DNA from 3 places in the Pseudoalteromonas sp. HL-AS1 genome. Region 3 is predicted to be linked to each of the others. Evidence: predicted binding sites of a transcription regulator. Region 3 holds the regulator's gene; each other region holds the start of a gene.
The links. The regulator FliA, encoded in region 3, starts transcription of late flagellar genes. The targets are predictions, from matches to a motif close to CTAAAGNTNNNNNNNNNNNNGCCGATA.
Positions count from the first base shown of each region.

Region 1: a site for FliA is predicted at 1,567-1,593, ahead of pomA (flagellar motor protein PomA). Genes of this name have one in related genera too.
Region 2: a site for FliA is predicted at 1,622-1,648, ahead of RB214_RS01560 (DUF5610 domain-containing protein). Genes of this name have one in related genera too.

Region 1 is NZ_CP133569.1:2,823,625-2,827,914, forward strand. Features, by position in the region: gene RB214_RS13120 (flagellar motor protein MotB) at 1-737, opposite strand, end outside; gene pomA (flagellar motor protein PomA) at 740-1,507, opposite strand; gene RB214_RS13130 (exodeoxyribonuclease VII small subunit) at 1,829-2,071, shown strand; gene ispA ((2E,6E)-farnesyl diphosphate synthase) at 2,074-2,961, shown strand; gene dxs (1-deoxy-D-xylulose-5-phosphate synthase) at 3,067-4,290, shown strand, end outside.
Region 2 is NZ_CP133569.1:329,123-333,412, forward strand. Features, by position in the region: gene RB214_RS01550 (thiol:disulfide interchange protein DsbA/DsbL) at 1-353, shown strand, start outside; gene trmA (tRNA (uridine(54)-C5)-methyltransferase TrmA) at 418-1,515, opposite strand; gene RB214_RS01560 (DUF5610 domain-containing protein) at 1,678-2,817, shown strand; gene murI (glutamate racemase) at 2,883-3,683, shown strand; gene RB214_RS01570 (RNA-binding protein) at 3,646-4,125, opposite strand.
Region 3 is NZ_CP133569.1:2,569,813-2,574,102, forward strand. Features, by position in the region: gene RB214_RS11930 (chemotaxis protein CheA) at 1-437, opposite strand, end outside; gene RB214_RS11935 (protein phosphatase CheZ) at 453-1,226, opposite strand; gene cheY (chemotaxis response regulator CheY) at 1,244-1,627, opposite strand; gene RB214_RS11945 (RNA polymerase sigma factor FliA) at 1,668-2,378, opposite strand; gene RB214_RS11950 (MinD/ParA family protein) at 2,405-3,265, opposite strand; gene flhF (flagellar biosynthesis protein FlhF) at 3,258-4,290, opposite strand, start outside.

The sequences.
Region 1 (4,290 bases), 250 kb from region 3:
GCTACGGCACGCTTTGATGATAGGTCCCAGTTGTTAATATATAACTCATTCGACACCTGAAAATCATCAGTATGTCCAGATACTGTTATTTCACCGGGTACATCTTTTAACAGCACACCAATATCTTGAATTATAGGTTTAAACTTAGGTTGTAAAAATGCACTACCTGAAGGAAATGAACCATTCTCTCTTATGCGAATAATTATTTGCTGCCCTAAAGACTCAAGCTCAATTGCGCCATCAATTATTTGTTTTTCAAGTTGTTGTGCAATTTTTTTAACAAGCTCGTTAGTTTGTTCCTGATCGGCTGCTGAAGTTGCTTGCTCTGACGATTGCTCTTGAGAAGTACTACGAGATTCCCCACCGCGTTTATCTCCGCGTTGCTCTTGCCTGCCGCCAGCTGAGCTTTCATCACCAGCCTGAAACTCTAACATTTGTTGAGTCATTTCGACTGTTTGCTGCTGAATGGTTTCTATTGGGGTTGGCTCTGGTTTGCCTGGGGTAAACTCAATGGCAATAACAGAGGTACCTTTAGGAATATCTTTCACTTCAATTTTATTCTGCACACCAAAAGCAAACTTCATAGAGCCCGCAATTTGTTTAAACTTAAGTACATCCATTTCTGAAAACGCAAGCAAGAGTACAAAAAAGCACATTAACAGTGACATTAAATCGGCAAACGTTCCCATCCATGCTGGTAGGCCTGGTGGTGGGCATTTGCACTCTTGATCAGACATAATTACTCCTCGGTATCTACTTTACGTTTAGATTCAGCTAAGTAATTTTTCAAAATACCTTCGATTACTTTTGGGTTTTGACCATCTTGTATACCTAAAATAGCATCCAAAATTAAACGCTGATTCATAGCCTCTTCGTCTTTACGCAGTTCAAGTTTTACCTGAATAGGAATTGCCACAACATTGGCTAAAAACGCACCATATAAAGTTGTTAATAGTGCTACTGCCATTGCCGGACCAATTGCCTTAGGGTCATCCATGTTAGACAACATTGCAACCAAACCAATTAGAGTACCAATCATGCCCATTGCAGGCCCTATATCAGCTAACGACTTAAATAAACCCGCGCCCAATTCATGGCGAGTCGTGGTTAGAGAAATATCTTTTTGAAGTGTAGCGCGAACTACATCTGCGTCGTGGCCATCAACGAGCATATCGACGCCTTTGCGCATAAAGGGGTTTGGAATTTCAGCTTCTTCGAGTGCTAAAAAACCGCCTTTACGAGCTGAATCCGCAAGCTCTACTGCTTTTTCGATAAGTATTTCTGGCGTCTCGATTTTAAACATAAACGCTTTGGCAACAACTTTACCTATCCCCAAAAATTGCGACATGGTGAAGTTTGATAAAACAATAAAGAGTGAACCACCAAATACAATAACCACAGACGGGGTATTGTAAAACATAGCCATTTCACCGCTACTACTCATAAACATAGACATGACAATTAAGCCAATTGCGCCTAGGATCCCGATTATGGTTGCTAAATCCACATTTCCTCCAGAAGTTTCATGCTTAATGGCCTTATCATAAATTTTTATTATTAACTGCTTATCGGCAACATATTGAATTGCTTAAGCCATTTTTATAAATAAACATAAAAAGCAGCCTTTAGCACTATTTTAGATCAAGTTATAAGGGCTACCTAATTATCAATTGATTTATTAAACCAACAGACCGCTATTAAGGCTTTATTAATGCACTTGAAATATAATTTAACGTTATAAAGGTAAAAAACCCATATCATCCTTTGACCTAGTTTAGCATTCCCCCTAAAATTGACCCCTAAATTTATTATGTAAGCTGAAATAAAGATGGCGACTAAAAAACCTGAAAACTTAAGTTTCGAACAAGCACTAGAAGAATTATCTACAATCGTTAGTGACATGGAACAAGGTGACTTATCGCTTGAGCAATCGTTAAAGCAATTTGAGCGTGGAATTGCATTAGCAAGTGCTTCATCTGGGAAATTACAGCAAGCAGAACAAAAAGTATCAATTTTGATGGGAAATGGCGAAAAGTCAGTACTTACAAATTTTGATAATGATATGGAATAGCTGTGAGCATAAAAAATCATATTGAACGTGCTCAAAAAGATGTAGTAGCGACCTTACAACAGCATTTTAAACAACCTCTCGATACAGAAGAAGCTGTAAAGAACGCCACCCAGTATGGATTATTTAATGGCGGTAAAAGATTACGTCCATTTTTAGTCTATGCCACAGGTAAAATGCTTGGCGCAAACCAGCAAGACTTAAATGTACTTGCTGCTGCAATTGAGTGCATTCATAGCTATTCGTTAGTTCATGATGACTTACCAGCTATGGACGATGACGACTTACGCCGTGGGCGCCCTACTTGCCACATAGAATTTGGCGAGGCAAATGCAGTTTTAGCGGGAGATGCTCTACAAACGCTTGCCTTTGAACTTATTGCAAATCATAAATTTGAATGCTCATCGCAAGTACAAGTAAAAATGATTGCTACACTTGCCCACGCATCAGGCCTTCAGGGAATGGTTGGTGGCCAAGGCCTTGATATAGCAGCAACTGATAAAGTAATTACCGTACAAGAGCTGGAGCGAATACATAAACTAAAAACCGGGGCTCTAATTAATTGCGCAATTACACTTGGTGCACTGTGCAGTGAAAAGGCTGATCAACAAACCTTAGAAAATTTAAGCGTTTTTGGGTATGCTATAGGGCTGGCGTTTCAAGTACACGACGACATTTTAGATGTTGAAGGCGATACGGTTACTTTAGGTAAACCACAAGGCTCCGATATTGCCGCGAATAAAGCGACATATCCGGCGTTATTAGGTATGCTAGGCGCTAAAGAAAAGGCGCAAAATTTAATACAACAAGCCCATGAAGCGTTGGCTAATATAGATGCTGACACAACACTTCTTGCGTCGCTAGCAAATTACCTAATTGAGCGTGACCACTAATTTTTGCTCATACGTATTGCAATTAGCACTGACATTATTACTCAACATTAATTATTCGTAAAAGCTTTGGATTAATTAATGTTAGCGAAGGATATATATAAAACCATGACACTTGATAGTAGCAAGTATCCATTACTTAATTTGGTTGACGAGCCAGCCCAATTGCGTGATTTAGCGCAAGACAAACTCCCTGCATTTAGCAATGAGCTGCGCGATTATTTACTCAACTCAGTATCGCAAAGTAGCGGTCATCTAGCGTCTGGTTTAGGGACGGTTGAACTAACCGTTGCGCTGCATTATGTTTATAACACTCCAGACGATCGTCTAGTTTGGGATGTGGGTCATCAAGCTTATCCACACAAAATCCTTACAGGTCGTCGCGACCAAATGCACACTATTCGTCAAAAAGACGGTTTACACCCTTTTCCATTTCGCGATGAAAGTCAATACGATACGTTTAGCGTAGGCCATTCAAGCACATCTATTTCAGCTGCTTTAGGCATGTCTATTGCCGCACAAAAAGAAGGTAAAGGTCGAAAGTCTGTTGCCATTATTGGCGACGGGGCTATAACCGCAGGCATGGCATTTGAAGCGATGAATCATTTAGGTGATGTTAAATCAGACATGCTTATTATTTTAAATGATAACGAAATGTCGATTTCTGAAAATGTTGGCGCATTAACAAATCACTTTGCCCGAATTCTATCAGGTAGCTTTTATACTAACATTCGTGAAGGCAGTAAAAAGTTACTCTCAGGTGTGCCTCCGGTAAAACAACTTGCCAGTAAAATGGAAGAGCACATTAAGGGCATGATGATCCCGGGAACCTTCTTTGAAGAATTAGGCCTAAATTACATAGGCCCAATTGATGGTCACGATGTAAACATGCTTGTAGATACATTACGTAATATGCGTAATTTAAAAGGCCCACAGCTTTTACATATAAAAACGCAAAAAGGTAAGGGCTATAAACCGGCTGAAGCCGATCCTATTGGCTACCATGGTGTACCAAAATTCGATCCAAGCACAACTAGCCTGCCTAAATCTAAACCTAGCGCAGCTACTTTTTCAAAAGTTTTTGGCGATTGGTTATGCGACATGGCAAAGCAAGACAGTAAGTTAATGGCTATTACGCCAGCAATGCGCGAAGGCTCTGGCATGGTACGTTTTTCTAAAGAGTTTCCAGATCAATACTTTGATGTGGCCATTGCAGAGCAGCATGCTGTTACTTTAGCGGCTGGTTTTGCTTGTGAAGGTTTAAAACCTGTTGTTGCTATTTACTCGAGCTTTTTACAACGTGCGTATGACCAATTAATACATGATGTTGCA
Region 2 (4,290 bases), 1.4 Mb from region 3:
AAGCACTGGCGACAGCTGAAGTGCTTCCACAAAAAGATCAGATTATTTCTGCAATCTTTAATCATATCCATACAAAGCGCGCTAAATTTAATGAGCTTGCAGATGTAAAAGATATATTTGTAGCGCAGGGCGTTGATGGTGATAAGTTTGATAAGCTGTTTAAAAGCTTCTCGGTACGTACGCTGAGCTCTAAAATGAAACGCGATCAAGACTACTTTAAAGAAAAAGGCGCACTACGTGGCGTACCTACCTTTATTGTAAATGGTAAGTACAAATTAAACCTAGGTCGTGAGTCGGGTATTACTAAACCTGAAGACATTAGCAAATTAATAAATTACCTAGCTAACAAGTAAGTTTAGCTAAAACAAAAAAAGCTCCTTAAGGAGCTTTTTTATGGGTAACGTTTACTGAGCGTATTTATTTGCGCTGTAAGAAAACGCCCGACTCAATGTGATGCGTATAAGGGAACTGATCAAATATAGCAAAGCGCTTAACGTTATGCGTACGTGTTAAGTGATCAAGGTCACGCTCAAGAGTTTCAGGATTACAGGATATATAAATTATGTTTTCGTAATTAGCCACTAAGTCACACGTTAATTCATCCATGCCCGCGCGTGGTGGATCAACTAATATGGTTTGGCAATCATAGCTTTTTAAATCAATCCCTTCTAAACGCGAAAAAGTACGCTCGCCATTCATTGCTTGAGTAAACTCTTCACTCGACATACGAATAATATCTAAGTTTTCTACGTTGTTTTTAGCAATGTTGTATTGAGCAGAGTGAACAGATGATTTTGATATTTCCGTCGCTAATACTTTATTAAAACAGCCCGCTAATGCAATTGAAAAGTTACCGTTACCGCAATACAGTTCTAATAAATCATTTTTAAGTGGTTTACATAAATCTTGCGCCCACTCCAGCATATTAATATTTACTTTTGCATTAGGCTGAGTAAAGCTATTTTCTACTTGTTGATAAATAAGCTCTTGACCATTAACTGTTAAACGCTCAGTTACAAAGTCATCACCCAGCACTTCTTTTTGTTTGCGAGCACGGCCTATAAAGTCAATTTTGTATTTACTGCTAAGCTTTTCTTTCAGTGCTTTAATTTCACTTAACCATTCATCATCCAGTGGTTTGTGATAAAGCAAGCTTACTAAAATTTCACCGCTTAGCGTTGATAGGTAATCGATTTGAAATAACTTACGGCGTAATATTTCACAAGGCTTAAGATTCTCAATCATCACCTGCATTATTTCACCTACTAGAGGCGCTGCTGGATCAAATGTATCAACACGGATTTTTTCTTTTGTTTGTTGATCAAACATAATGTGAAACAGATCGTCACCGTCGTGCCATACTCTAAATTCAGCACGTTGGCGGTAGTTAGTTGGCTCTGAGCTAAATACTTCTAATTGCTCCACACCAAAACGTTGAAACTGCGCACTAATACGCTGCTCTTTTTCACTTAACTGCGCTTGGTACTGTGTGGTATCTATTTTAATAACTGCCATTAACGCTACTACCTTATCTAAGATCTGTTTATCGGCGCTATTGTAGGGAGCGCTGCGTATTTGTCTAGTTTTGGCTAGCATTTATGCTGTTTTATTGAACATTGTACTTTAGTTTTTGTTGTTATAGCCGATAATAAACTACGCACGCTTAGGAGACGAATCATGAAAATAGGTAATTATGGCTTTACGCCAAACAACAACATCAATAAATTCAATAATAAAGCTGATATACAGCAACCTACAATTACGTCTCCTCAAGATAGCTATCAACAACGAGGCCGAGAGTTGGCTGCAAAGGTGCTTGGCGATAAAATGGCTGAGCAGCTTGGATTACCTATCGCAGAAAAAAAAGCAGATAAACCACTATTTGATTTTGATGAAATAGTAAAAAACGTACTCGATTTTGTAAGTAGTGCTGTAAATAAAGCAAAAGCTAACGGCGCTGATGACGAAAAGCTCAAAGATATGCTAGGCGATGCGCGCAAAGGAGTCCAAATAGGGATTGATGACGCTGTTGATGAACTCAAAGGTACTGGCGTATTTAATGATGACATGGAAGAGGGCATTAATAAGTCCAAAGAGGGAATTTACAATGGGCTGGATAAGTTTGAAGAGTCGTTATTTAACCCACAACCTGCCAGCGTAAATATAAGCCAGGCTCAATATGTCAGTATGACTAGCAATGCAGAGTATAAATTCACTACCGCAGAAGGCGATGAGGTAAGTATTAGCTTTGCTGATGCATTTGAATCTCAATCGGCAAGTGGCTATCAGCAAAACAGTAATAGTGAGTCGTTTGCAAGCTCATCATCGCAATCTCGACAGGTATCATTTTCGATGTCGGTAAATGGTGACTTAAACGAGCAAGAGCAAGAAGCTATTAATGCGATGATGGAAGACTTACAAGATTTAAGTAAAACCTTTTTTGGTGGTGATTTAGATGAAGCATTTGAACAAGCGCAAGAGCTGAGTTTAGACAGCGATCAGCTGGTGGCTTTTTCTATGGATTTACGCCAAACAAAAACAATAGCAACAGTTAAAAGCTATGAAGAATATAAACCAGCACCAGAAAAACAAGTAGCAGAGGGGTTAGCCCCTTTTAATGACGACCTTAAAAATGCTTTTGAAAAAGCGGGTGAGCTTGGATTACAAAATCAGCTAGCTGGCATTCTCCAATGGTTAAATCAAGATCAGGAACAAATAGATAAGTTAGTAGATTATACAAAGTCTATGTTCGAAAACCTTAATCAGTTAAATTCAGCAGCCGACAGGCTTACTGATTTAGAAGCCACGCAAAGTTAAACTACTTTCTTTTATAAAAACCTCATGGCAAACTGCCGATCTTAAAGTAAAGTAGGAACGGTAGTTTGTCAGCGCATATAATGGTCTTTGATTCAGGTATTGGTGGAACTACTGTACTTGAACATATCAAGCAAAGTATCCCCAATGCTCAGTACAGCTATTTTATGGATAATGCATTACTACCTTATGGTGCTCAGTCCCAACAAACTATAATTAACCGATTATGTTCACTTATTCATTTCATCAAAGCCAACACGCTTAACGTCGATTTAATTGTAATAGCGTGTAACACCGCTTCTACATCTGCACTCAGCGCTGTTCGCCAAATTACGGATATTCCTATTGTAGGTGTTGTGCCAGCAATAAAGCCTGCGGCAGAATTAACACGCTCAAATCATATTGGCTTGTTAGCCACACCGGCAACGGTCGCCAGTTCATACACAAAAACATTAATTGCTGAACATGCACGTAATGTAATCGTTAACCTTTATAGCAGTGTTGAATTAGTAACGTTAGCTGAGGAATGCTTTTTTACAGGTTCTTTCGATACAAATAAATTGTATCAAGTACTTGATGAACTACATATAGATAAAACTATAGATGTACTTGTACTAGGGTGTACGCACTTTCCGATATTAGCAGGGCCGATTAGTCAGTACTTTGAAGGGAATGTAAAATTACTTGATTCAGGTGTAGCGATAGCAAATAGAGTCAACTTCCTACTTAACCAACTTAACTTATGTGTGGATAAACAAACAGACATAAAAAAGCCGCTGCAATATTATGCAACGGCTGATGTGTTTAGCAATAAGCTAGCGGTAAAGCTAGTTACACTGACTGATCCGTCTCAGTACGTAGAGCATTAGAATCATCTTCTTGTTTTTGTTTTGCTTCACGTACCTTTAAAGTACGTTGTTGGAACTCGCTATCGTTCAAGTTATCAATTGCATTGTCTGCATCAGCTTGCGCCATTTCAACAAAACCAAATCCACGACGTTTGCCAGTATTCTTATCCTTTAATAAACGAACATTGAATACTTTGCCTTGTTCTTCAAATAATGCACGAACCACACCTTCGTTTGCACGATAAGGAAGGTTACCAACATAAAGCGTTTTTGTTTTAACTTCAGCTTCTTCAGTCACATCAGATGATATTGCAGCAATAGCAATCGCACCTATTAATAAACCAGCACCAAATAGTAATGCAGGGTTTAAAGCTAAGCCGCCTAAAGCAAACTCAACAACAACAAAACCAACTACAGCAAGAATAACAGAGAAGATAAAAGATTTTTGATCGGGTAATTTCATTTTAGATCTACCAATAAACAGGAAATAAACATTAATTTAACATTGTGAACTTGCTATCTTAACGCCTAAATCAAACATAGCAATGATATTTGTATTAAATAATAAATAAGAGCATAAAAAAGCATCATCTTAGACGGGTTTTCATGTGGTTTTACGTGGTTTTGT
Region 3 (4,290 bases):
GGTTGTTCAACCTCTGTTTGTGAAGAGGCTTCAGTGGCTTCGGCTTCTGTTGGAGGTAGACCTAAGATATGAAGAGTATGAAGTAATTCAGGATCTGCAGGTTCAGGCTTGTCTCTGTTTTGGATAGTCGCAAACATCTCATTAATGGTGTCTAGTGCTTGTAAAATAACATCCATTAACTCTGAGTTGACTGTTCGCACGCCTTGACGTAGTAAATCAAATACGTTTTCAGCACCGTGACAAGCATCAACAAGTTCTGTCATAGCTAAAAAGCCTGCACCACCTTTTACAGTGTGAAAACCTCTAAATATAGCGTTTAGTAACTCGGTATCTTCTGGATTATTTTCCAGCTCAACTAACTGTTCAGATAAAAGCTCTAGGATTTCTCCAGCCTCTACAAGAAAGTCTTGTAAAATATCTTCATCGACTTCAAACATGCAGTTACTCTCCTCTTAGAAGCCCAAACTTGATAAAAGATCATCAACTTCATCTTGATCAGATACAACATCATTACGCGATTCTTTATCAATGATAGGGCCTTCAGGACCTGCTAAAGTTTGTGTGGCAACTGGTTCTTTTATTTTTTGTTGTTCTACTTTATTCGCGGTGCTGTTAGTGTCGTCTTGTTCAGCAAACGCAGTTAAAAGATGCAGTAAACTTTCTTCTACTTCCCTAACAAGTTCAATAACACGGCGAATAACTTGACCTGTTAAGTCTTGATAGTCTTGAGCCATTAGTACATTTGTCATTAAGCTTTGAAGCTCATCAGTCTTATGATGAGAGTTGTTCATAAACTTATCGATGCTATGGCAAAGTTGCTTAAACTCACCAAGCTCAATCTCGCGGCTCATTAAACGATCCCATGTCGGTTTGATATGAGATATTTCGTCCGCTAACTGTTGGGCTATAGGAAGACTCGCTTCCACTGCATCCATTGTTTTATTAGCCGCATTTTCTGTCATTTCTATAACATAATTAAGCCGCTTTTTAGCATCTGGAATCGCATCTGTCGTTATATCAGTTAAGCGAGTATCAAGCTCAAAACTTTTAAGGGCTTCGTGCAGTTGACGAGTCAACTTTCCAACTTCAGCAAATAATTCAGATTGCTCTTTAGAAGCAGCCTCTAAAATCAACTGATTTGCTTTGTCTTGCTCATCATTTTCTAAAAAAACAACGAGCTGACGAGCTTGTTCTAACGTTATTTGAGGCGCAGCTGGTGCTGGCATAAGCCTCTCCCCCATCATTAGCCTAAGCGTTCAAATACTTTTTCTAATTTAGTTTTTAATGTTCCAGCCGTAAATGGCTTAACAATATAACCATTCACGCCAGCTTGCGCCGCAGCTATTATTTGTTCTTTTTTAGCTTCTGCCGTTACCATTAATACAGGGATATGTTTTAACTTCTCGTCTGCACGTATTGCTCTTAAAAGATCAATACCCTGCATTCCAGGCATATTCCAATCCGTAACTACAAAATCAAACACTTGATTTTGCAACATAGGCAAAGCTGTAGACCCATCATCAGCTTCTTGAACGTTAGTGAAACCTAAGTCACGTAACAGGTTTTTTATAATGCGTCTCATCGTTGAAAAATCATCGACTACAAGAATTTTCATGTTTTTATCCAAAACATCCCCCAGTGAGGTATTAACCTTTGTTTGCTTACTACTAATTTATCCAGTCATTGATTTTAGCTTTAAGCTTAATCATCGCCTGACCATGTATCTGACTTACACGCGATTCACTTACATCGAGTATATGTCCTATTTCTTTTAAATTCATTTCATCGTTATAGTATAAAGAAAGTACCATTGCATCACGCTCTGGTAATGACTTAATTGCACTTAGCAAAGACTCATTAAACCGATCATTTTTAACATTATTAAAAGGTTTATCTTGCGCTAAATCTTGGCCTACGGGAGTTATAACATCCTCATCAACACCAAGGTCTTCAATACCTAGTATTTTACTCGCATTCACATCATTTAAAATATGATGGTACTCATTGAGTGAAATTTCAAGTTTTTCAGCAACTTCTGTATCTGTTGGTTCGCGATTAAGACTACTTTCGAGTCCTGTAATTGCTTCTGCAACTTGCCGGCTTTTGCGATGTACTGAACGAGGAGCCCAATCACCACGGCGCATTTCATCAAGCATGGCACCGCGAATACGAATACCTGCAAAGGTTTCAAAGCTTGCGCCCTTAGTTGCATCGAAGTTTTTTGAAGCTTCTATTAAACCTATCATTCCTGATTGAATTAAATCATCAAGCTGAACGCTAGGTGGTAATCGAGCAATTAGATGACATGCCACTTTTTTGACAAGTGATGCATGTTTCTCAACAATCACATTTAAGTTTTGTGTTGATTGATATCCCATAGCTCTATTCACCAATATTGTCATAATTAACCGTTTACTAGTTTCTCAATGAAAAACTCTAAATGCCCAGATGGTTGGTTTGGTATTGGCCATTTAACTGCTTTGGTTGCCAGCGCTTTAAACGCGAGAGCGGCTGGCGAATTAGGAAAGAGCTCTACTATTACTTTTTGACGACGCGTTGCTTTGCGCATATTTTCGTCATAAGGAACCGTTGCTACTAGCTCCATTGACACATCTAAAAAGCGATCGGTAACTTTAGATAGTTTTGCAAACAATTCAGTACCTTCACGCATACTGCGGACCATATTTGCAACAATTTTGAACTTATAAACACCATGCTCGCGGCTTAATACTTTAATAAGTGCGTAAGCATCGGTTATTGATGTTGGTTCATCGCACACTACAACCATTACATCTTGTGCTGCTCGTGAGAAGCTTAGCACCATGTCTGAAATACCAGCGGCTGTATCTACAATTAAAATATCGAATTCGGTATTCAATTCGCTAAACGCACGAATTAGTCCAGCATGCTCCGATGGTGATAACTCAACCATACTTTGCGAACCCGATGTAGCGGGTACAATTTTAATACCAGCAGGACCTTCAACTAAAATTTCGTCAAGCTCACATTCACCAGACAAAACGTGTGACAAATTACGCTCTACACGTAAACCAAGCATCACATCACAATTTGCCAAACCTAAGTCAGCATCCAGTACTAGTACTCTATTACCTTGCTGCCCTAGTGCTATAGCAGTATTTAGAGAAACATTTGTTTTCCCCACCCCACCTTTACCACCGGTTACAGCGATAACTTTAACGCCGTTGTTATTGTTTTGACTCATTTTGCGCAGGCCGCTTGCTTGATCTAATACTGTGTTAATCATACATCCCTACTGTACTTGGCGCCACTGCTTGATGCCTTGAATGTTGTGCTTTTGTTCTTTTTAAATATAATTGCTCAGCCTTTTTCACTAGTTTTTCAGCATTTGCAACACGAATATCTTCTGGTACTCGTTGTCCATTAGTAAGATACCCTATTGGAAGGCGATTTTGAATCGCAATACTAATAATCTCACCCAAACTTAATGATTCATCCAACTTGGTAAAAATACAACCACTTAACTGTACTTTTTTAAAGTGGCGTACAGTTTCTTGTAGTACATTAATTTGCGCTGTGGCACTGAGTACTAGGTAGTTTCGAATATCCACACGCTGGTTGCGCATTAACGTATTTAACTGCTCAGTTAAGCGTAAATCTCGCTGGCTCATACCTGCCGTATCAATTAACACTAGACGTTTATTTCGTAAATGATATAAAACTTCAGCTAACTCATTAGCATCTTTAACTTGTTTTACACCACAACCAATAATACGACCGTAAGTTGCAAGCTGCTCATAAGCACCAATTCTGTACGTATCAGTGGTTATTAAGGCAACTTTATCGGCGCCATACTTTTGTGCACCTAGAGCTGCAAGCTTAGCAACTGTCGTGGTTTTGCCCACACCTGTTGGACCCACTAACGCATATACACCACCTTGGCGAAGTATTTCGTTATTGGTTGTTTGCATTTGATCTTCAACCATTGTTAGCAATGCTTTCCAGCCTTGTTGACGAGACACATCATCAGGTACAAAACATGCCATTTGCTGTGCTACTTCTTTATCGATACCCATACCGACTAAACGATCAACCATACAAGCGCGTGTTGGATCGCGACGCGCCATATCTTGCTGCATCAAGCCTGATACTTGGTGCTCAAGTAATTGACGAATTGCGTTCATTTCTTCACGCATTGTTGTCATTTCTTCGCTTTCATTATTTTTATTTTGTTGGCGAGTGGTTACTGGGCTATCTAAATCATCAAAGTCGCGGTCTAAATCATCAAAACCTAAGCTATCCGCTTGAGTT